Regions from separate parts of the Vibrio sp. SCSIO 43136 genome, predicted to be linked through region 1. Evidence: predicted binding sites of a transcription regulator. Region 1 holds the regulator's gene; the other holds the start of a gene.

Region 1 (15,457 bases):
GATGTCCGCTCAAGAGGAGCTTGAGCAAATGGAAACGGAGTTTACCCAGCAATGAGTCAAGAGCACGCCCCTTCCCTCACCCTAGAAAGGCTATGGCAATTTAGCCTGCAATACTACGGTGTGCGGGAGATCGCCGAGGCGTGCCTACATTTGCAAAACCACTATCACGGTAACGTCAATTTGGTCTTGCTGCTGAAATGGCTAGATGAACAAGCATTGGGGCTAGATGATAAACACTGGCCCACACTGCATACCTGCCTCGCTCGCACAGAGACACTGCTACTAAGCTATCGTGAGCTGCGTAAAAAGTTCAAAACCCAACTCCCTGATACCACTTACCGAGAAGCATTGCAGTTTGAACTGCAATTGGAAAAACAGCAGCAATCCGACCTTGTCGACTGCATCAACCATTTACCGTTAAAACCCAACGCTACTCCGTCACTGACTCGGCTCTACTGCAAACAGTTAGGAGCAGACCACCTCATTGACGTATTCTCCCGACCAGCACAAATATAGAGCCGACGTTATGACTATTTTTCGTGCCCCAATCGGGCTTAAAAATCCACATGTTCAAACCCTGTTGCCAAGAATGCTGCGCCGCAGGGCATTATTCCACCCAGTAACCGAGCGGCTTGAGTTACCAGACGGTGACTTTGTTGACTTGGCGTGGAGTGAGTCACCTAAGGCTGCCCAAAATAAGCCAGTGTTTGTGCTATTTCATGGTTTAGAAGGCAGCTTCGACAGCCCATATGCCAATGGTTTGATGCGCGCTTTTGCCAAGCAAGGCTGGCTATCAGTAATGATGCACTTTCGTGGCTGCAGCGGTGAGCCGAACCGTAAGGCCCGAGCCTACCACAGTGGTGAAACGCAAGATGCTCGTTACTTTCTCGAGCAGCTAGATAAGCGCTTCCCAACTCAAGACAAAGTCGCTGTAGGCGTCTCTTTGGGGGGCAATATGTTGGTCAACTATCTCGCTGAGTATAAACACCAACCTCTCCTATCTGCCGCAACCGTGGTATCAGCGCCACTTGACCTTGCTGCCTGTGCTGAACGCATCGAACAGGGTTTTTCCAAAGTATATAGAGAGTATTTACTTGGCTCACTCAAGCGCAATGCCATTCGCAAGCTACCACTTATCAATCAAGAACTCAGCGTTAATGAGCTGCACATCACTAAGCTCAAACGCTTGATCGACTTTGACGAATTGCTAACCTCCAGATTACACGGTTTTGATGGTGCCAACGACTATTACCAGCAATGCTCAGGATTACAGCGACTTAAAGAGGTCTCAGTGCCGCTGCAAGTGATCCATGCGAAAGATGACCCTTTCATGACTGAAGCGGTGATCCCTCGCTTTGCCCTGCCTGACCATATTGAATATCAACTACTGGATAGAGGCGGGCACGTTGGCTTTGTCACTGGTACACTATGGCAACCCCGCTTGTGGCTAGAAGAAGCGCTTCCTGCTTATTACGCATCATTTGTTAGTAAAGAGGTCAACAATGATAATTCCGTGGCAACAGATCGAGTCAGAAACACTGGATAACTTGATCAAAGAGTTCGTCTTACGCGAAGGCACAGATTACGGCTCGCAAGAAATTTCTCTTGATGACAAAATTTCCCAAGTGAAAAGCCAGCTAGCGTCCGGCCAAGCCGTTATCGTCTTTTCTGAGCTACATGAGACGGTGGATATTCAAGTAAACCCTGCAAGAGCATAATTTGCGCCACCCCGAAGTCTTACCGCTCTGATTGTGCAAACAGGTTGAGTTCAACTAAGATAGTTCAACTATATGTTTTTGTGTGCAGGGCATAATAAAAGCGCAATATTCGCTCCTTCCCCTTAGAAAGGGGGAGAGTGGATCGAGCTTCTGATTGGCTTATGCACACAAACTCAAAAATGGAATAATAAAGACAAGGTTCGTCAATGTCAGCTAAACACCCTATCATTGCGGTGACCGGTTCCTCAGGTGCAGGAACCACCACTACTTCTGAAGCCTTTCGCAAAATGTTCAACATGATGGACATCAAAGCGGCTTGGGTTGAAGGAGACAGCTTTCACCGCTACACCCGCCCAGAAATGGACGTTGAAATCCGTAAAGCCAAAGAACAAGGTCGCCATATCAGCTACTTTGGTCCACAAGCGAATGACTTCCCAGCCCTTGAAGCTTTTTTCCGCCGCTTTGGTGAGGAAGGTCAGGGAGAAGTGCGTCGTTACTTACACACTTTCGATGAAGCGGTGCCTTACAACCAAATGCCGGGCACATTTACCCCTTGGCAGCAACTGCCTGAAGACAGTGACGTGCTCTTCTATGAAGGACTGCACGGCGGGGTTGTTGATGGGGATGTGAACGTATCTAAACACGTCGATTTTCTGATTGGCATGGTACCCATCGTCAACCTTGAATGGATTCAAAAGTTTGTGCGTGATACCCGAGATCGTGGTCATTCGAGAGAAGCTGTGATGGATTCCATCGTTCGTTCGATGGATGATTACCTCAATTACATCACACCGCAATTTTCCCGCACACACATCAATTTCCAGCGTGTGCCTACGGTCGACACCTCAAACCCACTTAACGCAAAAGGCATCCCAAGTTTGGATGAAAGCTTTGTGGTGATCCGCCTACGTGGCATGAAACACGTGGACTTTCCATATCTGCTATCTATGATTGACGGCTCATTCATGTCGCGACATAACACACTTGTCGTGCCTGGCGGTAAGATGAGTTTTGCTATGGAGCTCATCGTGCAGCCGATGCTGGTTCAGCTGATTGAAACCGGTAAAATTGGCTAATCGTGAGACACTGTATAAAAAATATCCTCAAGCCGTGATGATGTGCACATTTTTGCGTAGTCGATCACGGTTGAGCCCCGATCAAAGTCAAGAAATGGATTCGGAAACACGTTACTATCTTTATCGAGACACAAGATAGCTTGCAGCGTGGCGTCCGACGTCCTATGCTAGTTGACCAGATCAAATCTGGCTCAGTGCGTACGGAAGCTGCTGAGCATACCCTGCAGAGGAAGTGAAAAATTATGGTTCTAGGTAAACCTCAAACCGACCCTACATTAGAATGGTTTCTTTCACACTGTCATATTCATAAGTACCCATCAAAAAGTACTCTGATCCATGCCGGTGAAAAAGCAGAGACTCTTTACTACATCGTAAAAGGTTCTGTTGCTGTACTTATCAAGGATGAAGAAGGCAAAGAGATGATCTTGTCTTACCTTAACCAAGGTGACTTCATCGGTGAACTAGGTCTTTTCGAAGAAGACCAAGAGCGTACCGCTTGGGTTCGTGCCAAAACTCCTTGTGAAGTTGCTGAAATTTCTTTCAAGAAGTTCCGTCAGCTTATCCAGGTTAACCCAGACATCCTAATGCGCCTTTCAGCGCAAATGGCAAGCCGCCTACAAGTGACGAGCCAAAAAGTGGGTGACCTAGCATTCCTAGACGTAACGGGCCGTATCGCACAGACGCTACTTAACCTAGCGAAGCAACCTGATGCAATGACGCACCCAGACGGCATGCAAATCAAGATCACTCGTCAAGAAATCGGCCAAATTGTTGGTTGTTCTCGTGAGACCGTGGGTCGTATCTTGAAGATGCTAGAAGAGCAAAATCTGATTTCTGCTCACGGTAAGACTATCGTTGTTTACGGCACTCGCTAATTAACGAAATCTGACCAAGATACTAAAAAACCACCAAACATTGTTTGGTGGTTTTTTTTATTCATGAAAGTTAGTTTGTGACAGCTAACTTTACTCATACTGGTTTTTACTGGTCGGTACTTTCGAATATCTTATCCGCAGAGGCGGCAACAAACCCTTGATAAAGCTCACCATCACTTGATGGATAGCGCTTAGCAAACTCGTAAAAGCCGCCAGGAATGGTTTGTTCACCATCATCAAAGCGTACAACCACTTTATCAGCCATGGTCGAAGACTGCTCAAGCAAGACCTCTGCTGAACCTTTCACTTCACCACCGACACTATTGATGGTGAAACCCTCTTGGCTCAAATGGTCATTGACCGCTTGAACCTCTGCGAACTGAGTCAATTGATTCACACTGACGGTAAAATGGTTAGCCCCATAACCGTGTGCTGCCAGCCATGCTGCATATTCACTTTCTTGTGCCAGTTGCTGGTAGTGCTCGAAGCTCAAGGTCCAAGGTCGCCCAGAGTAAAGAAATGCACCATCGTCAAAGTCACCAGAATCCAGCTGTCCAATTAACTGATGCACTATCGCCTGAAGTTCGCTTGAGCACTGCTCTATCAACAATTCACTAATAAATACCTTCGGCAAGTTAGGGTCTGGGTGTTGGAAGTGTTTGGCATAGAGCTTTTTCGCCTCAAAGTGGTATTCGCCACCTTGCTCATAACCCATATCAATAAATGGCTTGGCGAGCACTTCTAGCCCAACCGGAGCTAAAGCGAAGGTTCTCAACGCAATGTGGTCGTTGATCAAAGGTTCATCTTCGGTCAACAGTTGATGCACTTTGTGCGCAGATGGACACATACGAGTAATGTAGTCTTGCCATAAACGCTCAAACATAACTTCAGGGTTCATAAACACTCCTTTATAGGCGAACACCCGGCGATAAGGTGGCAGGAAGCACTGGCGCTTCGCCTTCCATCGATGCCATTGGGTAAGCACAGTAATCCGCAGCATAGTAAGCACTAGGGCGCAGATTACCTGACGCTCCAGGACCACCAAATGGGGCATCACCGCTGGCACCAGTTAACTGACGATTACGATTGACTATGCCAGCTCGGATATGGTCAACAAAGTATTCCCACTCGGCATCATCGGTGGAGACTAAACCTGCGGATAAACCAAAGCGAGTATCGTTAGCTTTCTCTACGGCTTGCTCTAATCCTTGATAACGCACCACTTGCAGTAATGGGCCGAAATACTCTTCATCCGGCAGTTCACTGATGGCGGTCACATCGATAATCCCCGGTGAGACAAATGCCGCTTGTCCCGCTTTCGCCTCAACTAAGCTTGAACCACCAAGTTGCTGCAAACGAGATTGTGCATCTAAGATAAATTGTGCGGCTGCCACTGAGATCTGTGGTCCCATAAATGGTGCTGGCTCAGCAAACGGCTGGTCTACGGCAATGTTAGTCGTGGCAGTAACCAAAGCGTTTAGCAATGCATCCCCTTTATCCCCTACAGGTACGTATAGGCGGCGAGCACAGGTACAACGTTGCCCTGCGCTAATAAAGGCCGATTGGATAATGGTGTACACACATGCGTCCAAATCACCGTAGGCGTCTGAAATCACCATCGGGTTATTGCCACCCATTTCTAGCGCCAGCATTTTGCCCGGTTGACCCGCAAACTGCTTATGCAGGATATGGCCAGTATTGGCACTGCCTGTAAAGAGTACGCCGTCGATACCTTTAGCCTCAGCCAAAGCAACACCCGTTTCTTTGGCGCCCTGCACCAGATTAATCACCCCATCAGGCAATCCTGCTTCTTGCCATAGCTTCATCGCTAACTCACCAGTCCAAGGGGTTTGCTCGGAAGGCTTAAAGACGATGGTGTTGCCTGCAAGCAACGCTGGCACAATATGACCATTGGGTAGGTGCGCTGGGAAATTATATGGGCCAAACACCGCCATCACCCCTAACGGGCGATGACGCAACACGATTTGGTTTCCTGCTGCTTCTTTGGCGTGCTCTCCAGTGCGTTCGTGATAAGCACGGATAGATATCGCAATTTTTCCCGCCATGGCGGCCGCTTCAGTGCGGGTTTCCCAGATAGGCTTACCCGTTTCCTTAGCGATCACTTGTGCGATCTTTTCGCTGTTTTGTTTTACCTTCTCGGCAAAAGCCAACACAATGGCTTCACGCTCAGCAAAGGAGCGCTTCTTCCAGTCGATAAATGCTTTACGCGCCGCAATAACAGCCTCTTCCACTTGGGCTGGTGTTGCTGCCTCGCCTTGCCAAACCGGTTCTAAGTTGTACGGTGATAGCGATTGAAAGCTCTCACCTTTTCCTTTGAGCCATTCACCTGCAATCCACTGAGTCATCGCTCTCTCCTTATTGAGCCAACATACGGACAAAATCACCCGATTCAATATTCAGTGCCTTGGCCACTTCTGGCGTAACAATGGCACTATTCGCTTCAGAGTCATACGCCGCTTGGGCGGCAACCGCTCTAAAGCCTTCAAAATCGGTATTAGCGATCAGAAAATCTTTGGCACTAGTGTGCTCTCCGACCACCACTTTGGCGCGAAACGAGTTGCGAACTGCCTGAATATTGCGTAGGTCACACTCCACCGTTGGACCTGCGTCAAAGATGTCGACGTAACCGCGACAACTGAAGCCTTCGTTTTCTAATAATTTAAGGGCTGGTCTTGTGTTGTCGTGAACCTGACCGATCACCGCTTGCGCCTCTTTGCTCAGCAAGTTGACGTAAATAGGCAGTTTTGGCATCAGATCGGCGATAAAGCCTTTCTTGCCCACCCCTGTAAGGTAATCAGCTTGGGTAAATTCAATTGAGAAGAAGTTGTCTTGCAGCCACTTCCAAAATGGGGAATTACCCTCAGCATCAGAAACACCACGCATTTCAGCAAAAACGGTCTCTGAAAAGCGCTGCGGGTGTTCGGCCATCATTAGGAAGCGACATTTAGACATCAAACGACCATTCAGCCCGTGACGGAAGCTCGGTCGTAAGAACAGTGTGCAGATTTCACTGCATCCAGTGTAGTTGTTACCAAACGTCAGTAACTTAACCACATTGTTCACCCCCAGTTTTGGCGAGCTGTGAACAATTTTACTGATATGATAGGTATAAAAAGGAACATCCCAACCAATGGAGGCTTCAATGCCTGTGGTGCCTGCGACTTCACCCGTCTCGGAGTCAACGCCCACCATCAAATAGCCTTCATCGCCAGGTTCACTTACCTCTGGCTTTTCAAAACTATAGACCGAGTGATCGATTCGGTTGGTCAACAAGGTTTCATCGACCGGTAGTGAAGTAAATCCATGTCCTGACTCAACAGCGCACGTATGCAGCGCCTCGTAGTCGGATTTTGCAATAGGGCGAACTACAAGCATCTCAAATCCCTCCGATGCAAAGTTAAAGCAGGTGATACTGCAATACTCACCTGCCTTTTGTATTTATTGGGTTGCTCCCCAAGGTATAGACTATCCGCTATACCAGTGAAGCGATCGCTTTTTCTAAACGCGCTAGACCTTGCTCGATCTCTTCATCGCTGATCACTAGTGATGGTGTAAAGCGAACCACGTTAGCACCAGCAACGAGAACCATCAGGCCTTCTTTACCTGCGGCTACGAGCACGTCACGAGCACGTCCTTGCCACTCTTCATTGAGTGCTGCTCCCAGCAATAGACCTTGGCCACGCACTTCTGAGAAAATTGGGTACTTAGCATTGATCGCAGCCAGGCCTTCACGAAACTTGGCTTCACGCTGCTTAACTCCCTCAAGGACTTCTGGCTGACTGACGACATCGACTACCGCTTCAGCAACCGCACACGCCAGAGGGTTACCACCGTAGGTCGAACCGTGAGTGCCTACCTTCATGTGCTGGGCAAGCTTCTCAGTGGTAAGCATGGCACCAATCGGGAAGCCTCCACCTAAAGATTTCGCCGTGCTAAGAATGTCAGGAGTAACACCTAGACCTTGGTAAGCATAGAAATGTCCGGTACGGCCATTACCCGTTTGCACTTCATCAAAAATCAACAGTGCATTGTGCTTGTCACACAGTTCACGAACCGCAGCAACAAACTCAGGGGTTGGTGAAATGATGCCGCCTTCACCTTGCAAAGGCTCCATCATGATGGCGCAGGTGTTATCGGAAATATGTGCCGCCAGTGCTTCAACATCATTGTAAGGAAGGTGAGTCACATTGCCCGGCTTAGGGCCAAAACCATCTGAGTAAGCCGCTTGCCCACCAACCGTCACAGTGAAGAAAGTACGGCCGTGGAAACCTTGTTTAAATGCGATGATTTCAGATTTATGGTCACCGTAGTTATCGGCAGCAACACGACGCGCCAATTTCAGGGCTGCTTCGTTGGCTTCTGCACCGGAGTTGGCAAAAAACACTTTCTCGGCAAAGCTCACTTGGGTCAGTTTTTTTGCTAAGCGAAGCGCAGGTTCATTGGTCATCACGTTACTTAAATGCCAAAGCTTGTTTGCTTGCTCAGTAAGTGCATTGACCATCGCTGGATGACAATGGCCTAAACAGCTCACAGCGATACCACCAGCAAAATCGATATACTCTTTATCCTGCTGATCCCAAACCTTAGCACCTTCACCACGCACTGGAATGATCTCCATCGGGCTATAACAAGGCACCATGTAATCATCAAACCAGCTACGCTCTACATTCTTATCCATCGTCATTTCACTTACTCCGTTCGCTTTTGTGCTAAGTCTTCGCGGCTTTTAAACATATCTCCAAAGCCTTCACACTCATGGCTGGAATTATTGTCTATACAATCATTGTATTTACAATTCATTAACCAAATCAAGAGCAGAAAGTTTGGTTGTTGCCATCTCTGGCTCAAAAATACCGCATAATCATGAATAGTTATGCAACATTTTTAAGCAACTATAAAGCTTTATTTGTGAGGGAAAAATCTAACATCGATGCTAAAGGAATGAATACTGAATATCTTATCGATGACAGGAAATAATCCTGCGCATAATCTTTCAGCTCAGGATAAATCACAACAAAAAGTGAGAAATGTTAAAAAAAGTGATCTGCTAGCGCTTTAGAAAGTTCGCCAGCAACTCATGACCTTGCTCGGTCTTGATAGATTCAGGGTGAAACTGCACCGCATCGATAGGCAAGGTTTTATGCTGAAAACCCATAATCTCATCCATGCTGCCGTCTTCGAGCTCACTCCATGCGGTGAGTTCAAAGCAGTCGGGCAAAGAGTCATTTTTCACCACTAAAGAGTGGTAACGAGTGACCGTCAAAGGGTTATTAAGCCCCTCAAAGACACTGCGGTTGTTGTGTCGAATTGGCGATGTTTTACCATGCATCACTTGGCGAGCACGAACCACTTCGCCACCAAACACTTGGGCTATGGCTTGGTGACCAAGGCAGACGCCCATAATAGGTAGCTTACCTGCAAAATGTTTAATTGCATCGAGTGATATGCCCGCTTCGTTAGGCGTACATGGCCCTGGAGAGATCACCAAATGAGTCGGGCTCAATGCTTCAATGCCTTGCAAAGAGATCTCATCATTACGCACGACTTTTACCTCTGCGCCCAACTCACAAAAGTACTGGTACAGGTTATAGGTAAACGAGTCGTAGTTATCGATGATTAACAGCATGAAATGGTTCGCAAGCGTTGGGTTAGCATATCAGGGCGGTATTGTGCCCAAGTGAGCAAGAAAGGCAAGGCTCGTGCATGGGAAAGTGGTAAAAAGGGCCAGCGATGAGCTGACCCTTTTACTTTACAAGTGCATTTATCGGCGGCGGCGAAGCCAGCCTAGACCAAACATGGCGAGCAGTGCGCCTAAGCCTAAGCTACCACCAGATCCGCCAGTACCGTCGTACTCTGGTGTTACTGGTTTCACGTTGCTGCTATCGCGTTTGGCGATATCGACAGTGAGAGATTTGGACTCAATCACCTTGGAGGTTTGCTCAGCCAAAGTGCTTTCAGATTCTGTATCTCTCAAACCAGTCAAGGCCATTGACACTGTATAGCGACCAGACTCTAAACCCGTCACATCAAACATCACTGTTTGTTGACCATTAGCCGTCAACGTCACCTTAGGTAAGTTGACTCGCTCCATCGCAGGAGAAATCGAGATAGTCGCAACATCGCCCGCTTTGGCATCTGCGCCAACAGGGAAAGCGATATCGGCACGACCACTCTTAGTGCCAATGCTCACTGGCACATCGCCCGCTTCACCATATTTGTAACCCAGACTGATAATCGCCGAATCATGGTCAGAAGAGCGGTATGGTGTTTCAGCATAAAACGGGTTTGGTTCGTTGCTGTCACCGCCTTTGTAGCGATCACTGTAGTCAAACAGCGACGACTCTGGAGCGTTGATATGCCAATCTGTCGCATCGACTAAACGCGCTTTCAATGACGAACTGATCAACATATGGTCCAGTGACCCCACTTCATCGTTGTACGAGTAACTCCAGGAGGTTTCCCCTTCGGCTGTTTTTAGATCGACAGCATTGAGGTAACCAAAGGTCTTAGTGATCACAGCGCCCTCAGGGCCAAACTGTGGAATATCACCAAAGAAGGTGTAACCCGCCGCTTTGATGGTCTTGCCCGTTGGATTACTGGTAAGCACCAACATTGGATCTTCGTGGGCATAAGCGTTCATATCACCCAAAATCACTTTATCACCAGCGATTTTTTCCATTTCGTTACCTAGATGGTAGGCAGCAGCAACACGGAAGTTTTCACACGATCCTTGGTAATCGTCGTTCTTCACATCATCTTTGACTGGATCAAAGTTCTCCCACTCTTGCCAGCCTTGCCAATCTTCATAACAGGTAGAGCCTTTAGATTTAAGGTGGTTAACCGCAACCGTCAGTTTTTTACCGGTATGAAGCACCTTAAAGGTCGCTGCAACTGTATTACGCTGATAGTTGTTGCCACTTTCACGCACCTCGCCTTTGCTATCTAGGATCACTGCGCCATTTTCGTCGACAATTTGTGGTGCGTGTTGTGAAGGCATCGGAATAATTTTGCCACCGACCAAAGCCACTTTCGACGGACGGTAAATCACTCCCGTGGTGATCGCATCAGAGCCAACGGTATCTTGGTCATCTAAGATGGTATCGCCATTTTTATCAAAGCCGACAAACACGTAACGATTGTGAATCGAGTTTTGCTTACCACGATCACCATAGTCTTCGTCATAGTATTTAAGGTTGATCGCCGCCAACAACTCTTTGATCGCACCAAAATCACCAAAGCCGTTGTTCTCTATCTCCATCAAGCCCAATACATCGGCGTCAAGGCCATAAATAGCTTGCACCAGTTTCGCCTGTTGGCGCTCAAACTCTTGCTGTGAATCTGCGCCGCGGTTATCACCAAAGTTGTTAGAGCTACCGCCATAAGGTGAGTTGAAGTAGTTCAAGACGTTTTGCGTCGCCACTTTAATGGTGAAGCCATCTTTGCCGTAATCTTCGTTAATGCTTGGTGCACTCGTGCGAGGAGTGTTGTGCACAAAAGTAATATTGCCACTCTCTTCAAGCGCTTTTGGCACTATGATGCGGAAATTGCTGTAGGAGTAATCAAGCACCCCGGTCAAACCGACAACACTGTCATTGATTCGAACGTAGTTATTTTGAGGGTCTTGAGCAAATGCTGGGTAATATGGGATCTGTCCGTTGGCCGCTTTACCATCAGATTCAACGTAAACACGAAAATCATTGTTTTCTGCCGCCTGTGCTAGAGACTCGGCACTGCCAGCGACATGATCTTGATTCGGTTGAGGGTTTGGACGCTTATACGCCAGTACCATGTTGTTACGGAACGAATCGTAATCAAAGCTAAAGCTACGTGATACTCGCAGTGCTTTTTTAGCTAGCTCTTGCTGTTTCGCCTCTTTGGCAAGTTGTAACTTAGTCGCAAGTTCTGCTTCACTTTCGCCCTCATCAGTCACCGTCACCTGGTCAACGATAGCGTCAATCTCCGCTTGCTCTGCATCTGAATTACCCATTTCAGCAACCGTTGTGACCAGCATACCTTCGTAACGTTCAAGCGTTGAAGCGAATGTCGTGTCACTGGCAATACGTTTCAGCTCAACGGGTGCAACCGTAGTCACGGTATCATCCATGATCTCCCAGTCATCTTGCAGCGCAAGCTGAGTCAATCCGTAATACTCTTTCGCTTTGGCTACGACACAAACGGTTTTACCGACTAAGTCATCGCTAGCACTTTTGCTGTAAACAAACACCCCGTCAGAGGTTTTCTCATTGCCATCTTCGGCGTAAAGGTAGAAGCCACTGGCTGGGTAGGATGTTACCGCAGACACCACGCCCGTCACTTTGTAGCTATCGGTCGAGATATACTCCCCTTCAGCAATCAGCGGGGAGAAGTTACCCTCACCTTGTACTTCACCGACACTCTTCACCACTATGGTATCGCCAGCCATAGTACACGCCCCTTCGCTTACCGGCGCTGGGTCTTCAAACGTTGGCTTACCTAGGTCGGTATAAATATCGGTTCCGACATTTTTCCAGTGCGCTGCCACATAAGTCGCATCTGCCGTTTTGGCGTCAGAGGTTCGGCGCAGTGTGACTTCTTTGCCCCAGCTTGAGCTATTAGAGCCAATGATGTCGTGGATAGTATCTGCATTATCGGCAGCGCCGATCCAAACAGCGTCATCGCCATTGAAGTTAAGCGCATCGAAGCGAATGCTGCCATAGCTGCCAGAGTTAATCACCGTGGCACTATTTGCCGTCGTCGCATCGGTTAAATCACTGGTGGCATCTTCAGCGACAATCACAATCGACTCACCCGCACCGATAGTGACGCCTTTCAACACTGAGTCAGTACCATTGGGTTTTAAAACTTTGTTTTTGTAGCTGCTGTAATAGATTGCGTAGCTATCTAGGGAAACATCGGTGCTGCCGGTGTTGGTAATTTCAATGGCACTGTTTTTGGCGTATGCATCAACACTGGATTCCACATACTCAGAGATCACCACGTTATTGATATCGGCGAATGCACCACCACTGAGCACCGCAGAAATGGCGCCAGCTAAAAGCGTTATTTTGTTATTCATTTTAATTTCCTTTTGCATCCCTGAATTAGAAGTAAACGCGTGCGTAAGCATAAGCACGCTGAGCCGCTTCACCTGCGTTAAGCTCAAGTGCAATCACCGAAGAACGAGTTGGGCGATAGTTGACACCGAACGTTTGCCAAGTGCGCTCTTTACCCCAACTGGAATCTTTGCCATCCCAGTACTTACTCTCTTTGTCCCACTTCTCATACGCTTCGTAGTTTGCCGACAGCGTAAGCTCCCAAATATCAGTCAGTGCGTATTTGGCTGAGACTAAAGCGCCTTTGTTTTTCAAGGTTTGGAAATCGTTATAGACATATATTTTGTTGTTAGGATCGGTGACATCGATCGGCGTGATTTCTTGAGCTATATCTTCTTCTTCATAGAAGCCGTTGATACCTAACCAAAGATCTTCAGTGGCACGATATCGAGCGCCAAGTCCCACCAACTGTTGTTTACCGTACTTAGAACGGCCTTCAGAACCGGTGCGTCGCTCATATCCGATCACCGCAGAGTAATCGTCATCGAAGTAACCAATGTAGCTACTGGTGACATTACCCACTTCAGAGCCGGAGCTGGTTTTACCCGCATAAGTGTACGAGCCAGCGACTTTGATCTTGTCAAACAACAGCCCTTCATATTTCACCGTTTGGTCTTGGTCGCCCGCTTCACCCGTTTCAACTGTGGTATCAAAGGTGAAATCACCCCACTTGTCGTAATCATCAAATGCAGTATCGGTTAGGCCAACTTCAAGGTAGTGATCATCCAACACATCATAGCCAAGAAAAACTTTGTCTATCGCCAGTACCATGTCTCCTGAACCGCCTGGCCAGTTCTCTCGCTCATAATCCAGCTCCAAGCGATAATGCATTTTGTCTTTGATCCCTTTCACCCCCATGGTGGCGAATGAGTCATCGATGTAGCTTTTATCTTCGGTGTAAAACTCTCCGTATTCGTAACGCGCACCTATGTGCCCGCCGACACCAACTTCACCATACAGCTTCATATAATCACCATTGTCCTGCTGATATATGGTGGCTGCGTGAGCGCCAGTGGCGGCAAACATTGCCGACAAGGCTATCGCAATAGCATTCTTGTTGGTCATATCAATTCCTTTCTGATTTTTAAGTTTTTAACGTTGCTATCTACGCCCGCTGGGATAAACAGGAGGGGATCTCTGCACAAAAACGAAAAATGCAGTGAATTATTCTAAAGTGATACCCAGCATCAGCTGGCGACCAATGTCACTCTTAGTCATGAAATAGAAAAGGATATGTGCAATTTGATGAGAAGCTCATCACTATTGAAATGAGGAATTTTCGAACAAAAAAACAGTTTCAACACCTTTAGATACGGATGAAAATTAAATGGAATATTTACTCAAATACTAGCTTCAGGTCTCATTATTTGCCGTCAACTTACGATATGAAACCTATAGGCAAGTAGAGGCATAAAAAAGGCCAGCAATCATGCTGGCCTTAGTGAGTTTCGTTGGGTAAAAATTATGGGCGAGCCACAAAACCTACTGCATCGTAAACTTTCTTCAATACTTGCGCCGCTCGTGCTGACGCTTTATCAGCACCTTCACGCATCACTTGCTCTAGGTACGCTTGGTCGTTGCGAATACGGCGGTATTCCGCTTGTACTGGTTCTAGCATAGCAACCAGCGCTTCGCCCACATCTTTCTTGAACGGGCCGTACATCTCAACGCCTGCGTATTTTTGCTCAATTTCGTCAAAGCTCAGGCCAGTCGCTGCTGAGTAAAGACCCATTAGGTTTGCGATGCCACCCTTGTTCGCCACATCGTGAGCGATACGTGGTGGGTTATCTGCATCCGTCTGCGCTTTGTTGATCTTCTTGATGATCGACTTAGGCTCTTCTAGCAGGGTGATAACGTTTTTACGGTTATCGTCCGACTTAGACATCTTTTTCGATGCATCTTGAAGGCTCATTACACGCGCATTCACGGTTGGAATGTACGGCTCTGGCACCTCAAAGATTGGCTGCTCTGGGCTGTAGATGTTGTTAAAACGCGTCGCGATATCACGAGCAAGCTCTAGATGCTGTTTCTGATCACTGCCCACTGGCACTTGGTGTGCGCCGTAAAGTAGGATGTCGGCTGCCATCAACACTGGATAATCGTATAGACCCACATTCACATCGTTAGCATAGCGCTGCGATTTATCTTTGAACTGAGTCATACGGTTTAGCTCACCCATTTGGGTGTAGCAGTTAAGAACCCAACCTAACTGAGCGTGCTCTGGTACGTGAGACTGCACAAACAGAGTGCTTTTCTCAGGGCTAACACCCACCGCTAGACAGATAGCTAACGCATCCAGAGTTGCTTCACGCAGTGCTTTCGGATCTTGACGAACAGTGATTGCGTGTAGGTCTACCACACAGTAGTGACAATCGTAGTCATCTTGCATCTGTTGCCACTGACGAAGAGCACCCAGGTAGTTACCAATACTAAGTTCGCCTGATGGCTGAACACCACTCAATACGATCGGTTTTTTTGAGTTGCTCATTGTGGAGATATCCTTGCTTTATTTCTCAGTTAGGAATTATTTGGTGAATGTTCGAGTGTACTGATTAGCAGACAATTTTCTAGCCCCGAATCTAAATAAACTCGGCGCTAGGCTCGATTATTTGAGTTCTAGAAGCTCAGCCACACAGTCTGCCACATAATCAGGCGCTGAATCGCTGATTGGCTCA
Region 2 (15,457 bases), 160 kb from region 1:
TCACCAACTGCAGTGCTGTAGCCTTTAGACTTAAGAACTTTAGCTAGGTTGTGGAATACTTCAGCACCGATACGTAGACCTTCTTTAAGAGTCTTCGCGCCAACTGGTTGGATCATGAACTCTTGGATGTCAACGTTGTTATCAGCGTGCTCACCACCGTTGATGATGTTCATCATTGGTAGAGGCATAGAGAACTGACCCGCAGTGCCGTTTAGCTCAGCGATGTGCTCAAACAGAGGCATACCTTTTGCCGCTGCAGCCGCTTTTGCGTTAGCAAGAGAAACAGCTAGGATTGCGTTTGCACCGAACTTAGATTTGTTCTCAGTGCCGTCTAGGTCGATCATTACTTGGTCGATGTCAGCTTGAGCTTTTGCATCTTTACCAACTAGTGCTTCAGCGATTGCGCCGTTTACAGCTTCAACTGCTTTAAGAACACCTTTACCTAGGAAACGTGCTTTGTCGCCATCGCGTAGCTCTAGAGCTTCGCGAGAACCTGTAGATGCACCAGATGGAGCTGCTGCCATACCTACGAAACCACCTTCTAGGTGTACTTCAGCTTCTACAGTTGGGTTACCACGTGAGTCGATGATTTCACGACCAAGCACTTTAACGATCTTAGACATTATGATTCCTCTCGTTCAATTTTAATGTCGAAATATAAAGGGCAGTAACACCTTGTCACTGCCCGTATCCTTTTACTTTTCGAAATCGCCGCGCATGTTTGCACCCGCCGCCGCAACAAAACCAGAGAATAGTGGGTGACCATCTCGTGGCGTTGAAGTGAACTCAGGGTGGAACTGTGCTGCTACAAACCAAGGATGATCCGGGTTCTCGATCATCTCTACTAACTTCTTGTCTGCAGACAGACCCGATACTTTCAGGCCGGCTTTCTCAAGTTCCGGACGAAGTACGTTGTTAACTTCGTAACGGTGACGGTGACGCTCATGAATTGTAGCGCTACCGTAAAGTTCGCGAGCTTTGGTACCTTTCTCAAGGTGACATAGCTGTGAACCAAGACGCATAGTACCGCCTAGGTCAGAGGTTTCAGTACGTTCTTCAACTTTACCTTCACCATCTACCCACTCTGTGATTAAGCCTACCACAGGGTACTTAGTGTCTTTGTTAAATTCTGTTGAATGCGCTCCTTCCATGCCAGCAACGTTGCGTGCATATTCAATTAGAGCGACTTGCATGCCTAGACAAATACCTAGGTAAGGTACTTTGTTTTCACGGGCATATTTTGCAGCAAGGATCTTACCTTCAACACCACGGTCGCCGAAGCCACCTGGTACAAGGATCGCATCCAAATCTGCCAACGCTTCATCACCTTTGGTTTCTACATCTTGTGAATCAACGTATTTGATCTTAACGCTTAGACGGTTCTTCAGACCTGCGTGCTTAAGTGCTTCGTTCACAGACTTGTATGCGTCTGGAAGTTCGATGTACTTACCTACCATGCCGATAGTTACTTCGGCCGTTGGGTTCGCTTCTTCGTAGATCACTTGCTCCCACTCAGATAGGTCAGCTTCAGGCGCTGTGATACCAAAGCGAGAACATACAAGGTCGTCTAGGCCTTGAGCTTTAATTAGTTGAGGGATCTTGTAGATTGAATCTACATCCTTCATTGAAATTACTGCTTTCTCTTGCACGTTACAGAACAGAGCGATCTTCTTACGCTCGTTTGCAGGGATCATGCGATCTGAACGACAAACTAGAATGTCAGGCTGAATACCGATAGACAGTAGCTCTTTTACAGAGTGCTGAGTCGGTTTAGTTTTCACTTCACCTGCTGCCGCTAGGTAAGGAACCAGCGTTAGGTGCATGAACATTGCACGCTCACGGCCAAGTTCTACTGCTAGCTGACGAATTGCTTCCATAAATGGTAGTGACTCAATATCACCTACCGTACCGCCAACTTCTACGATTGCTACGTCGTGGCCTTCAGAGCCTGCGATGACGCGATCTTTGATAGCATTAGTGATGTGTGGGATTACCTGAATGGTTGCACCTAGGTAGTCACCACGACGCTCTTTACGTAGAACGTCTGCGTAAACACGACCTGCAGTGAAGTTGTTACGCTTAGTCATCTTGGTGCGAATGAATCGCTCGTAGTGACCAAGGTCAAGGTCAGTTTCAGCGCCATCTTCCGTAACGAACACTTCACCGTGTTGAGTAGGGCTCATTGTGCCCGGGTCAACGTTGATGTAAGGGTCAAGCTTCATCATGGTCACTTTAAGACCACGAGCTTCTAAAATAGCTGCAAGCGATGCCGCTGCAATACCTTTACCTAGAGAGGATACAACCCCGCCAGTAACAAAAATGTAATTTGTCGTCATGTTTAACCTGAAGTTGGTTTAATGATGGGAAATGGAAGTCTTCTGGACGGGAAGCAAATATACCAAAAGACCCTTATCGCCACAACGTGAAACTTATCACATTCAAATTTTTTATTTTTTGCTTCAAATCAATTCTGCGCAAAAGCTATTTGTTGCGCATTTCGACCCGTTTTACTTGGTCCCAGTATCCATCTAACTGTTTTAGCGAACAATCTTCTAACCTTTTTCCTTCATTTGCCACCAATTTTTCGACTTCGAAGAATCGATTGGCGAATTTTTGGTTCGCTTTGCTCAAAGCGACCTCAGGATCTTTTTTCAAATGTCGCGCAAAATTTACCGTCGCAAACAACAAATCTCCCAATTCAGACTCGATTTTGTCTTCATCAGGGGTCACTTGAATGACCTCTTCCATCACTTCTTCGATCTCTTCTTGCACTTTTTCAACCACTGGCCCCAAAGAGTCCCAATCGAATCCGTGTTTGGCTACTTTCTTTTGTATCTTTGTAGCACGTAAAAGTGCGGGCATGGAAGCTGGTATTGAGTCTAGAACACTTTGCTCAGATTTACCTGCTTGAAATTTCTCTTTGGCTTTTTCTGCTTCCCAGTTAGCGTTAATGGCGGCTTCGTCTTCAAACTCAACCTCTGAAAAAACATGTGGGTGGCGGCGAGTCAGCTTTTCATTAACGGTTTCCACCACCTCAGAAAAATCAAACAACCCTTTCTCATCGGCCATTTGGCTGTAAAAAATCACCTGAAACAGTAAGTCACCCAACTCTTCTTTGAGGTTATCCCAATCTTGATTATGGATGGCATCGACCACTTCATAGGTTTCCTCAATGGTGTATGGCACAACACTCTCAAACGTCTGCTTCTTATCCCAAGGGCATCCAACCTCTGGATCACGTAGCTTTGCCATGATTGCGACTAACTGTTCAATTGGGTGACTCATAATATTTCCTCATAAAAAAACGAGCAGTGATGTTAAGCACTGCTCGCTAATAATTTTACTTGTGGCGCTAAGTTTAACCCAAGCGTTTCACGGTAAGCACATCTTTGATCTGCTCAATACGTGTCATGATACGCGATAGGCCATCCACATTGGTGACTTCTAAATGAAAGTCCATGATTGAGATCTGACGTTTATAGTCGTTACGGCTCTTCATGCTCGATACTTTTACCTTCTCGTTAGCAAACAAGGTGGTAATGTCTTTGAGCAAACCACTGCGCTCTAGGGCTTCAATTCGTACCGTAATGATATAAGAACCAACAAAGCCACTGCCCCACACCGTATCAATAATACGCTCTGGTGCGTGATGGCTGAGCTCTTCTAGTTGTTCACAATCAGCGCGGTGTACTGAAATGCCTCGCCCTTGGGTGATGTAACCTTTGATTTCATCTCCTGGGATCGGCTGACAGCATCTAGCAAGGTGGGTCATCAAATTATCGACCCCTTCAACCACTACGGCATCTTTCTTAGGTCGACTATGCGCTTGTGCTTTACTTTCCGACTCTTGCAGTCGTTCCAGTACTTGTTGGTCTTCTTCTTCCGCCGTTGGCTTGTTCACCAGTGCATTAATGTGGTTAACGATCTGGTTGATGCGCAAGTCGCCACTGCCTACGCCAACAAACAGTTCGTCGGCAGTATTTACGTTAAAACGCTTCAGCGCATACCGCTCGGCATCTTTAATCGTTGCACCAATCTTTTGCAGTTCGGCTTCTAGAATTTCACGCCCCGCTTCAAGGTTTTTCTCGCGGCTTTGCTTGCGGAACCAAGCATTAATTTTAGCGCGGGCTCGGCCTGAGTGTACAAAACCTGTGGTTGGGTTTAGCCAATCTCGGGATGGATTAGGCTCTTTGGCTGTGATGATTTCAACTTGATCACCCATGGCCAATTTATGAGTAAATGGCACTATGCGGCCACCCACTTTTGCACCAATACAACGGTGACCCACTTCAGAGTGAATGTGGTAAGCAAAATCAAGCGGTGTTGCACCCATTGGCAGGTCAACAACATCACCTCTTGGGGTAAACGCATAGACACGGTCATCAAATACTTGGCTTCGAAGCTCATCGAGCATTTCGCCAGAATCTGACATCTCTTCTTGCCAATCGAGCAGTTTACGCAGCCAAGTGATCTTCTCATCATAGCCACTGCGACCACCGCTGCTGCCCTCTTTGTATTTCCAGTGCGCAGCAACACCTAGCTCCGACTCTTCATGCATCTGCTTAGTACGGATCTGGATTTCAATAGTTTTGCCTTCAGGGCCTAAGATCACCGTATGGATAGATTGGTAGCCGTTAGGTTTAGGGTTTGCAACGTAGTCGTCAAACTCACTCGGTAGGTGTTTGTACTTGGTATGCACCGTACCTAGTGCGCCGTAACAGTCTTGAAGCTTGTCGGCGATGATACGCACCGCCCGCACATCAAACAGCTCATCAAACGCTAAGCCCTTTTTCTGCATCTTACGCCAGATACTGTAGATATGTTTTGGGCGACCACTCACCTCTGCGTTGATGCCAGAAACATTCATCTCGGAAGTGAGGTCATCAACAAAGTCTTTGATGTATTGCTCACGCACAATACGGCGCTCAGAGAGCTGTTTGGCAATCTGCTTGTAAGTCTCAGGATGCTGATAGCGAAAGGCGTAATCCTCGATCTCCCACTTTAACTGACCAATGCCAAGGCGGTTCGCTAGCGGGGCATAGATGTTGGCACACTCTTTGGCTGCAGCACGGCGTACCTCATCTGGGGCTTTTTTCACCTCAATAAGGTTACAGATACGCTCGGCAAGCTTGATAACTACGCAACGGAAATCATCCACCATAGAAAGCAACATACGGCGCACATTATCCACCTGCGAGGATGCAGCGGAGCCTTCCATCGTCACGTTAAGCTGACCGATAGCCGCCATCTCATCGACGCCTTCCACCAACTTAACGATCTCTTTACCGTAAGCTTCTTGCAAGTATTCAGAATCCATCACGCCTGAACTTGCTAACGGAAACAGCTGCGCAGCAACCAAAGTTGCTTTATCCATCGATAGCGTGATTAAGATTTCAATCATCTCCCGACCACGCCATAACAGAAGTTGCGCCTGCTCGTTCCCTTCGAGCAAGTCTTCGCACTGACGGTAAACTTTGATCAGCTTATTGCTGGTTTTACCGTCTTGCCCCAAGCTTTTCACCCAAGACTCTAGTTCGAACTCTTCTTCTGACGTTAAGTGTGCGCTTCTTACTGCGACCATTTTTTCCTTATCCTTTTATTAACCACCGCTATTGATAGCTGTGGTTTTATTATTCTACTGCTTCCTAAGCAGGTTTTCGCAAATTGTACCACTAACCAGCGGTTATTTAACGAATAATGCCATGCTTTCTAGATGACTGGTTTGTGGGAACATATCCAGCATCCCTAGACGCTCAAGCCTGTATCCCTGATTGAGCAAACTTTGACTATCTCTGGCTAAGGTTGCAGGGTTACAAGAGACATAGACTATCGCTTTAGGGTTAAATTCCCCTAGCTGTTCGATCACGCCTTGAGCACCTGCTCGGGCAGGATCGAGCAAAATTTTATCAAACTGAGACTTTGCCCAACTTGCCTCAATCAATGGCTCTTCAAGGTTGGCTTGATGGAACTGACAATTGCTTAATTGATTGAGCTTAGCGTTGGCAGTGGCTCGCTCTACCATAGCGTCTACTCCTTCAATACCCACCACGGATTGGGCTAGTTTTGCCAGAGGTAGGCTGAAATTACCTATGCCACAGAAGAGATCGAGCACTTTCTCTTGAGGCTGAACATCCAACCAAGCCAAGGCTTGAGACACCATCTGTTGATTGACAGTTTGGTTTACCTGAATGAAGTTATTGGGAGTAAACTGCTGTTTAGTACCGACCTCTTGGTAATAAGGCACCTCACCACACAAAAGCTCTAGCTTTCCAGCTTCTGGCACCAAGTAAACCGTTAGCTGGTTTTCTTGCCCATAGTCAATCAGTGCTTGGCGATCTTTGGCTTTTAAGTCACCTGCATGACGCAGTAAAACCACACGTCCTGAATCCGCTTTCACCAGCTCTAAATGGCCGAACTTTTCTGGATTGGCAAAACCCTTTAATAGCTCATGCAACGGCACAAGCAGTTCATTAAGCTCGCTGGCTAAGACTGAGCAGCTATCAATATTAATGATCTGCTTACTCGCTTTACGACGAAAACCAAACATCAATTGCTTGGTTTTCTTATCCCAAAGCAGTGCGATACGAGTTCTGCGGCGATAGCCCGTCGTTTTGCTGACAATCGGTTCGCTCAGAGTGAGTGTTTCACCCGCAAACTTTCTCATCAGATCAGAAAGAGATTTTTGCTTGTAGCTAAGCTGAGCAGACTCTTCAAGGTGCTGCATGTTACAACCGCCACAACTGTGGTAATGACGACAAACTGGCTTGATGCGTTCATCGCTTGGCTTAAGCACCTTGATAAGGTTTGCTTTGGCGAACTTGCTCTTTTGCTCCGTCAATTGCACCAGCACTTCTTCGCCGGGCAAAGCACCTTCGATGAACACGGGTTTATTGTTAAGGTGAGCGATACCTGCTCCGTGGTGATCGAGTTTATTCACCATGACCGCTTGGTGTTTGGTGTCAATTTGCTTCTTTTTGCTCGGCTTATAAATACGCGCCATATTAGATATTGCCTATTACTCAGTGCTAGTTTATCCGCCACTATCACTATTTAATCGTGTGGCGATTGTGGAACGACTCAGGTTTGATTAAGCTAGCCGCTTGATCTGCTCAGATTTTGTTGAGCTGCGCATACTAGACGGTTTCTCTTCCAGCAGCTATACCTTGCTTAAGGTTTGATGCCCAAGCGCGTATTTTCCCACATTCAAACAGTAATGAGAACATGACCCGATACGGCTTAAGAGCACGTGTAATTACATTAACCCTAGCACCGACCCTGATCATCGGTTTGCTTTTGAGTGCTTTTTTTACCTCCAACCGCTACAACGACCTTGAATCTCAGCTTATTTCGACCGGTTTGAGCGTGGCTGAACCCTTGGCTATCGCCAGTGAGTACGGTATGACGCAACAAAGCCGTGAAGCGGTTAGACGGCTGATCAGTTACGCTCATCGTAAGAACTCTGACATTATTCGCAGTATTGCGGTGTTCGATTCAAAACATGAATTGTTTGTTACCTCGAACTTTCACCCTCGATTTGCCGCTTTGACCTTTCCGCCTGAACAGCCAATCCCATTACTCAGTACCATTGAGTTGGTCGATACTAACTTGATCATCCGAACTCCGATTTTGGCGGAAGGTCAGTTTGCACCGGGCCAAGGAGGCAGCACTGAACTAAACCAAGCATTGGGTTACATCGCCATTGAGCTGGACCTTTCAGCGCTTCGCTTGCAGCAATACCAAGAAATTTTTGCCGCCCTACTAGTATTAGCCTTGGGCCTCGGCCTATCAGGGGTGTTTGCCTATCGCCTGATGCGTGATGTGACCTTACCGATCACTAACATGAAAAACATGGTTGACCGTATTCGCCGTGGGCACCTTGATGTGCGAATTGAAGGCAAGATGCATGGTGAGTTGGATTCACTCAAAAACGGTATCAACGCCATGGCGATGTCACTGTCTGAGTACCATGTTGAAATGCAGCACAGCATCGACCAAGCTACCTCGGATCTACGAGAAACCCTTGAGCAGCTTGAGATACAAAACGTTGAACTCGACATTGCTAAAAAGCGTGCTCAAGAAGCGGCGAGAGTGAAATCAGAGTTCTTGGCTAACATGTCCCACGAGTTGCGAACCCCGCTTAATGGTGTGATTGGCTTTACCCGTCAGATGCTAAAAACTCGCCTTAGCCCTAGTCAGGAAGATTATCTTGTCACTATCGAGCGCTCGGCCAACAACCTACTGAGCATCATCAACGATATTCTCGACTTCTCCAAACTCGAAGCAGGTAAACTCGCACTCGAAAACATCCCATTCGAGTTCCAAGAGTGTCTTGAAGAAGTGGCGGCGCTACAAGCAACCAGCGCCCACGAAAAAGGGCTGGAACTCACACTTAAAATTGATCCTAAGATCCCAGCAGGTTTGGTTGGTGATCCACTACGTATCCAGCAAATTTTGACCAACTTGGTCGGTAACTCGATCAAGTTTACCGAGCGCGGCAACATCGATATCAGCGTTGAGCTTCGTTCACAAAAAGAAGATGCCATCGAGATCCAGTTTATGGTGCGTGATACCGGGATCGGGATCTCGGAGCGCCAGCAAGCTCAGCTATTCCAAGCCTTTAGCCAAGCAGATGCCAGTATCTCTCGTCGTTATGGCGGCACAGGGCTAGGTTTGGTTATTACCCAGAAACTGGTAGGTCAGATGGGCGGTGAAATCAGCTTGACCAGTCGTCTGCACCAAGGTTCTACGTTCTGGTTTACCATCCGCGTTGCCAGCAGTGATATTCCGATGTCAGCGGATGTAGATACCAAATACTTTAAAGGCAAACGCTTATTGCTGGTTGAGCCAAACATGCAAGCCGCATCCGTGGTTCAGCAGCAACTCAGCCAAGAAGGCATTGTGGTAACCTATCGCTCTAGCTTGCCAGAAGCCATTGATAAACATGACTTTGTATTACTTAACTTGTCTCCAAATCAAAAACACCCGTTGGAGAAAGTGGAGCAATGGGTCAATCGAGCCATCGAGTTAGGCTCAAGAGTCGTTGTAGGCTTGCCAAGCAACGAGCTTGCGCTGGCCGAGCATATTGCCGCCCAAACCGATGCTATTAGTATCACCAAGCCGCTTTCACGCCGTAAGTTACTGATGAGCCTGATGACAGAAGACGCTGAGTGGCATGAACTGCCAGCAGATGAACCCGTTATTGAATCTGAGCGATTGCCGCTAAAAGTCATGGCGGTTGATGATAACAAAGCGAATTTAAAACTCATTTCTGCCCTGCTGAAAGAACGTGTTGAGCACGTGGTCACCTGCAACAATGGTGAAGAAGCGGTGCGGGAAGCTCAGCAGCAAGCATTTGATATTATCTTGATGGATATTCAAATGCCGAAAATGGACGGAGTCACGGCGTGTGAAGAAGTTAAGAAAACGACCCTTAACTCTCATACCCCTGTAATTGCGGTTACCGCTCACGCCATGGCAGGTGAACGAGACCGACTGCTTAACGCGGGTATGGATGACTACCTAACCAAACCGATAGAAGAGCACGTCTTGCAACAGGTTCTTGTCCATTGGAGCCCGCATACAAGCGAGCAGCAAGTGGATAAACTCGAGCTGGATAAAAACGCCTTTGCAGCGCCTGAAGAAAGTGCACCACAAAGCATTGATGTGATCATTGACTGGCCTCAAGCACTGAAACAGGCTGCCAATAAAGAAGACCTTGCCAAAGAGATGCTTCAGATGCTGGTGGATTACATCCATGAGGTGAGTGATTTTGTTGAGACCCTGCTCGATAGTGAGGAGCAAGACGGCGATCAACTCGTCCACCATATCCACAAACTGCATGGCAGTTGCTCCTACAGTGGTGTGCCAAGGCTTAAACAGCTGTGTGCATTGATTGAAAAATCGTTACGCTCAGGCGAATCCATCGAGGCTGTTGAACCTGAGTTATTTGAGCTACAAGATGAGATGGAGAAAGTCTTAGCGGCGGCAAAACCTTACATTGGTGATGAGTAAGCTTAATCGTTAACTTCCTAACTGGGCGTAATGGCACACACCATTGCGCCCATTTTCTTTTACGTAGTACATGGCTTCATCAGCATCGCCCACCAACTGTTCGAAAGTCGCACTCTCGACCAAGCTATGGCTGATACCAACACTACAGGTGACCCTAACACTCACTTCACTAGAGACAGAAATAGGTTCTGAACACACCTGAACGATTTTTTGCGCAATCCACTGCATTTGCTGTTTATCGTATTGCTCAACGACCATCATTACCAGTAGCTCATCACCACCTAAGCGTCCTACTTGATGCCCCATATCTAAAGGCAAATTAAGCAAGCGGCCAGCGATGGCTTGTAACACTTTGTCACCTGCTGCATGGCCATACTGATCGTTGACAGGCTTAAAACCATCTAAGTCAATCAGCATCACCACGACCGCCCCTTGCTGATATTGCTCAAGTACTTGAGTAATATAACGCTCACAACCAAGGCGATTAGATAGCCCTGTTAAGCGGTCTTCTATCGCCAGCGAAAGAGTATCTTGCTCACGCTGCACCCGAGCCGTGATATCGTACATAATGCCTTCGATAAACCATTCACCTGTTTTGTCGTCTCGATACGCCGACAACAAAATATGTACCCACTGCTCAGGGTGATACTTTTTGTTTATCCTCAAATCGCCAGCGGCGACATCTCCGCTCGACATGGCCTGCTCAGAAAGCGCCCATGCGGCATCAGGGTCATCAAACACCAATTTAAAGAAAGGCTGACTTTCCAGCAGAGCCAGCAGCTCATAGCTTTCTTGGATCAATCGACCAAATAAGGTTGGGTTCTTGTGGATCAAACAGCCATTTTCATCCAGCACCAAGATCCCCACCTGAGTGGTATCAAAAATGTGGCGATAATGCTGCTCCATTTTTTCTATGGTCGAGCGCAGCTCTCGTTCTGTCTCCAACGCTTTGGCTGAAGATTCAACAAAGTGATTGATACTCTGAGTGACCAAGTTAACTTCATCTTGCTGATTATCACCACGTATTGGCAACTTTTCCGCTTTACCTGGTTTTACTTTCGCTAGATTTTTTGCCAAAGATTGCAATGGGAAACCCACGATATGACGAGCTGCAAATACCAATGCAAAAACCAACACCATGATTTGTACCGATAACACGACTAGCTGGATCATGACCTGCTTTTGGGTGAGTTCATCGATATAACCCTGATTGATGTCAAGTTCGAGATAACCAATTACACTGGCATCAATAGGAGAATAAAGTGGATATTGAGTGGCAGGTTGGCTTGGCTGAGGCTGATTGGAAGCTTTGGATGCACTAAAGCTAACTACTTCATCAATACTTCTTAAACGCACACCTAAAAACTCGTCATGTAATAGCAGCGCATTCATCACCTCATTGGCAATTTCTGGATTATCGACAAATACTGCAATTGAAGCTGAGTTAGTGACAGTAAGCACTAACTTTTCTTCAGTTTCTTTTACAGTGTCAAAGGCCTTATCCATATAAAACACCGACAAAAAGCTCGCCGCTATCAGCAGGTACAACCCTGCAAATAGTGCGACAGTAAGTAGTAGGCGGTTAACTAAAGATCCTTTATTCATTTAATTCTTAATCGTTAAAATGACTTTCACATCCACATCTTGTGGCTCAATTAAACTGTAGCTGAGGGTCTTGGGGTTTTCTTCTAGTACCTTCCACAACTCGTCATCAGAGTCGATTACCTGAGGCAATAACACTCGCCCAGAAAACTGCAATTTTGCCCAGTACGCATTAACCTGGCTAATACTCATATTGGTCAATGATTCAAAAAATGCCGAGCGCTCCTCTTCCCCACGGTCAAGTATCGTCACGGGGCAGTCCAGTAATGCTTTTTTCTTACCAAGATAGAGGGCCGTAAGATCAGACTCAGAAATATGTTCAAGCTCACTACTGTTATGTACCACGACATAAATCTCCCCCATAGAGAAGGGAGAGAGCAGTAAGGTAAGCAGCAAGGTGAACACTTTTCTCATTGTGTCACCTTAAAATAGGAAGGAGAGTGCGACCGAGTAGGTCTGCACTTCCCTTGCTGATAAATCATCCCCCGTTTGGGTCGCCCATAGACCAAACCCACCATCTGAAATAGAGGTCCAATCCGCTTGCGCTTTAAGGCTGGTAGTTGGGGTAATATCCCAGCGCATACCAAGCGAGAGTGTTTGCTGTTCTATCATTTTGCTGTTGGCCGCCAACACTGTTGTATCTTGCAATCCTCCCAACTCAGCCGAAACTAACGACCAGTCTTGCTGCTCTTCAATTAAATCATTGGCACGTTTAAACTTAGAGCCGATCAAGTATGGCGTAAAATCACCAAAACGATGCCCAACCAACAAGTAACCTGCCCAGCCATTTGCTAGCGCAGCCCTGTCCGTTTTGACCCGTACCAACTCGGTGGAAGTCAACCAGTTACCATCATTAAACTCAACCCCAGCGTGGTAGTAGTGAACCGTGCTACCACTCACCTGCAAGTTGTCATAGAGATAAACTGCTTCTTCACTGATAGGCCCAAGGTTACTTTGCTGCACGGCTTCCAACGCTTGGTGAAGTTGCTCGACTTGATAGGGAAAATCACTCGATGCCGATAAGCGAGCATAAGATACCCTCGCTGTCCAAAATGGCTTGCTGGCCGATAAACTGACAGAAAAAGCAGGCGAACCTTTAAACCTTACCGGGCTCGACTCTTCCACCAGATCCGTCGCCACTTCTGTGTGACCAAACTGTCCAGTCAATGCCCAGTCCAATTCGCCATAATAGAATCGATAAGTGGCATCAATGCCGTCGAGACTTGGCAGGGGTGCCCAGCCATACACTTCCATCGGTGGACGAATCCAAGTATGGGCAAAATCGACCGAGCGAGTATCGGTATTTAGAAAGGTATCAAAGCCAATTCGACCCAGACGAAAATTCAATGTTTCATCGTAATCGTAAGCAAAAAAGGCGAGTTTGAGACCATCGAGCACCTCATCCCCAGCTCTATCTTCTAGCACGTATTGAGTAGTGAACATCCAGCTTGAATCTGACACATAACTGGCTTGAACTCCCAAGCGAGAGTCAGGGAGAAATGAGCCATTGGTCGTGTGGTCAGCTTTTTGAGTCATGTCGCCAAGAAAGCCTAGGCTATCGCTGTTTTCATAGACGTAGCCTAGGTTGCCAAAACCAGAAAAAGACCAATTTTGAGCGAAGCTATTGAAACTGACCGCCAGACCAATCCCCACCGTCAATATATGGCGGCGGAAAAAATTCGCTCTGGAGCTCGAAATATGGCAAAGGGTCATAGAAACCTTGGTTAGAAATGGGTCGCATCATTCTTGATAGTCCTAACAAGAGTGTAGACCATCAACCAAGGTTGTAAGGAAAAATGAGAGAAGAAATCAAACGATTTCGACGAGGAAAGTCACAAAGATTCAAAGACTTTCAAAAATCACACTCGCCATTGCATAATGACGTTCATCACTGATAGAAAGGTGAATGCTGTTGACTTGTTTAAGTTCTGCCAACTGTTTTGCTTTACCCGTTAACCTCAACAAAGGTTTTCCCAAATCGTCATTTGAGACGATAAAGTCATGAAAAGTAACGCCCTGTGCAATACCTGTCCCTAGCGCTTTTGAGGCGGCTTCTTTGGCTGCAAAACGCTTGGCCAAAAAACGGGCTTTCTGTTTGGTATTTTGGAAGGCATCGAGTTCAGACGGCGCCAAGATGCGCACAGCAAAGGCTTCTCCACTACGGTTAAGAGCTTTTTCTATGCGTTCAATTTCGCTGATGTCTGTGCCTAGTCCGATAATTGCCATGAGATGTGATGTTCGTAATGTGCAAAACTACTCTCCCCCCCTTTCTAAGCGGCCTGCGCTTCGGGGGGAGCTGAAGGGGATTCTGAGAACTCTTACCTCTAGCGATAAACTGTAAGTATATTCAGAACCCCTCCCAGCCTCCCCTTGGAAAGGGGAGGAGCTAAGAAAACTGCCCTCTCCCGTTAAAGAGAATTAACGGCGAGCCTCAACCATAATGGCTTTCATATCAGCAACGGCTTTGCCCAGACCATCAAACACCGCACGGCCAATGATTGAGTGGCCGATGTTTAGCTCGTAGATTTCTGGCAATGCAGCGATTGGGCCGACGTTGTGGTATGTCAGACCGTGGCCTGCATTAACTTTGATGCCAATACTGTCAGCGTAGCTTACGCCAGCGGCAATTTTCTTAAGCTCATCATTTTGCGCTTCTTCAGTTTCTGCATCGGCGTAATGGCCAGTGTGGATCTCGATAAATGGTGCACCACAATCTTTAGCGGCATCAATCTGAGCTCGGTCAGCATCGATAAATAACGATACCTTAATGCCAGCTTCAGATAATGTCTTAGTGGCAGCTTTTACTTTTTCAAGCTGCCCCACTACGTCCAGGCCACCTTCAGTGGTTAGTTCTTCACGCTTTTCAGGCACTAGGCACACGAACTCTGGTTTGGTTTGCAGCGCAATGTCTACCATTTCATCGGTCACTGCCATCTCAAGGTTCATACGAGTTTGGATAGTTTCACGCAGAACACGCACGTCGCGGTCTAGAATATGACGACGGTCTTCACGAAGGTGAATAGTGATACCGTCTGCACCAGCACGCTCAGCCATTTCCGCTGCGTGAACAGGGTCAGGATACTTAGTACCACGAGCGTTGCGCAGTGTTGCTACGTGGTCGATATTAACCCCTAAAAGAATAGAACTCATTTTCCAATACTCCGTGTGCGAGGAATAAATAATTCCCTGCTTTTTAATGGTTTTCCGCCCAGATATGGTTTCAGGGCGATTCTTGTAAATCGTTTGGCTGCTTGTAGCTGCTCTTTAGTCAAAAAACGTCGCTCGCTTATTGCGATCAGCTCGTCACCTTTAAAGGTGAGGTTATCGCGTCTGACGCTGGCAATAAACCCTTTCTGTTCTCGATAGCGATATGTCATATCAGGATCGATGGGTTCACCTGTACCCGCACAATGCATCATATCGATGCCATAGCCCATAGCAGTCAGCAGAGCGAGCTCAAATCGGCGCAGAGCTGGCTCTGGGTTATCCGCTTGTGCCAGCTCGGTCAGCGCATGTAAATAATCAATAAACAGCGCAGGATATGGCGTTTCACTTTCTAGCACTCTCCCCAGCAGTTCATTGACATACATGGCCGAGTAGAGGCAAACACCAGTTAATGGCAGGCCAAGGCTTATCGGCTCAGCTTGGCGCAAGGTGCGCATCGAGCCTTTACCGCCCCACTTCATCAGTAGTGGCGTGAATGGTTGCAGTGCCCCTTTAAGGTTAGAGCGCTTACTGCGAGCGCCTTTGGCCATAATCGACATACGGCCATACTCTTCGCTGAAAACATCTAGGATCAGGCTGGTCTCGCTATACGGACGGCGATGGAGAACAAAACAGCGCT

The links. The regulator CRP, encoded in region 1, controls carbon source genes, mostly activating them, when cyclic AMP is high. The targets are predictions, from matches to a motif close to TGTGANNNNNNTCACA.
Region 2: pyrG (CTP synthase) is a predicted target of CRP. The motif match lies at 2,422-2,437, and genes of this name have one in related genera.

The regions. Positions count from the first base shown of each region.
Region 1 covers NZ_CP071848.1:258,618-274,074, reverse strand. The annotation lists gene J4N39_RS01310 (ABC transporter ATP-binding protein) at 1-55, shown strand, start outside; gene J4N39_RS01305 (TIGR02444 family protein) at 52-516, shown strand; gene J4N39_RS01300 (hydrolase) at 527-1,546, shown strand; gene J4N39_RS01295 (YheU family protein) at 1,503-1,718, shown strand; gene J4N39_RS01290 (phosphoribulokinase) at 1,925-2,794, shown strand; gene crp (cAMP-activated global transcriptional regulator CRP) at 3,037-3,669, shown strand; gene J4N39_RS01280 (DUF1338 domain-containing protein) at 3,776-4,567, opposite strand; gene astD (succinylglutamate-semialdehyde dehydrogenase) at 4,578-6,035, opposite strand; gene astA (arginine N-succinyltransferase) at 6,046-7,065, opposite strand; gene J4N39_RS01265 (aspartate aminotransferase family protein) at 7,163-8,374, opposite strand; gene J4N39_RS01260 (aminodeoxychorismate/anthranilate synthase component II) at 8,738-9,316, opposite strand; gene J4N39_RS01255 (ExeM/NucH family extracellular endonuclease) at 9,452-12,745, opposite strand; gene J4N39_RS01250 (porin) at 12,771-13,847, opposite strand; gene trpS (tryptophan--tRNA ligase) at 14,245-15,270, opposite strand; gene J4N39_RS01240 (phosphoglycolate phosphatase) at 15,388-15,457, opposite strand, start outside.
Region 2 covers NZ_CP071848.1:415,016-430,472, reverse strand. The annotation lists gene eno (phosphopyruvate hydratase) at 1-623, opposite strand, end outside; gene pyrG (CTP synthase) at 696-2,336, opposite strand; gene mazG (nucleoside triphosphate pyrophosphohydrolase) at 2,482-3,285, opposite strand; gene relA (GTP diphosphokinase) at 3,359-5,581, opposite strand; gene rlmD (23S rRNA (uracil(1939)-C(5))-methyltransferase RlmD) at 5,684-7,000, opposite strand; gene barA (two-component sensor histidine kinase BarA) at 7,222-10,011, shown strand; gene J4N39_RS02165 (sensor domain-containing diguanylate cyclase) at 10,021-11,616, opposite strand; gene J4N39_RS02160 (hypothetical protein) at 11,617-12,027, opposite strand; gene J4N39_RS02155 (hypothetical protein) at 12,037-13,326, opposite strand; gene acpS (holo-ACP synthase) at 13,456-13,839, opposite strand; gene pdxJ (pyridoxine 5'-phosphate synthase) at 14,032-14,763, opposite strand; gene recO (DNA repair protein RecO) at 14,760-15,457, opposite strand, start outside.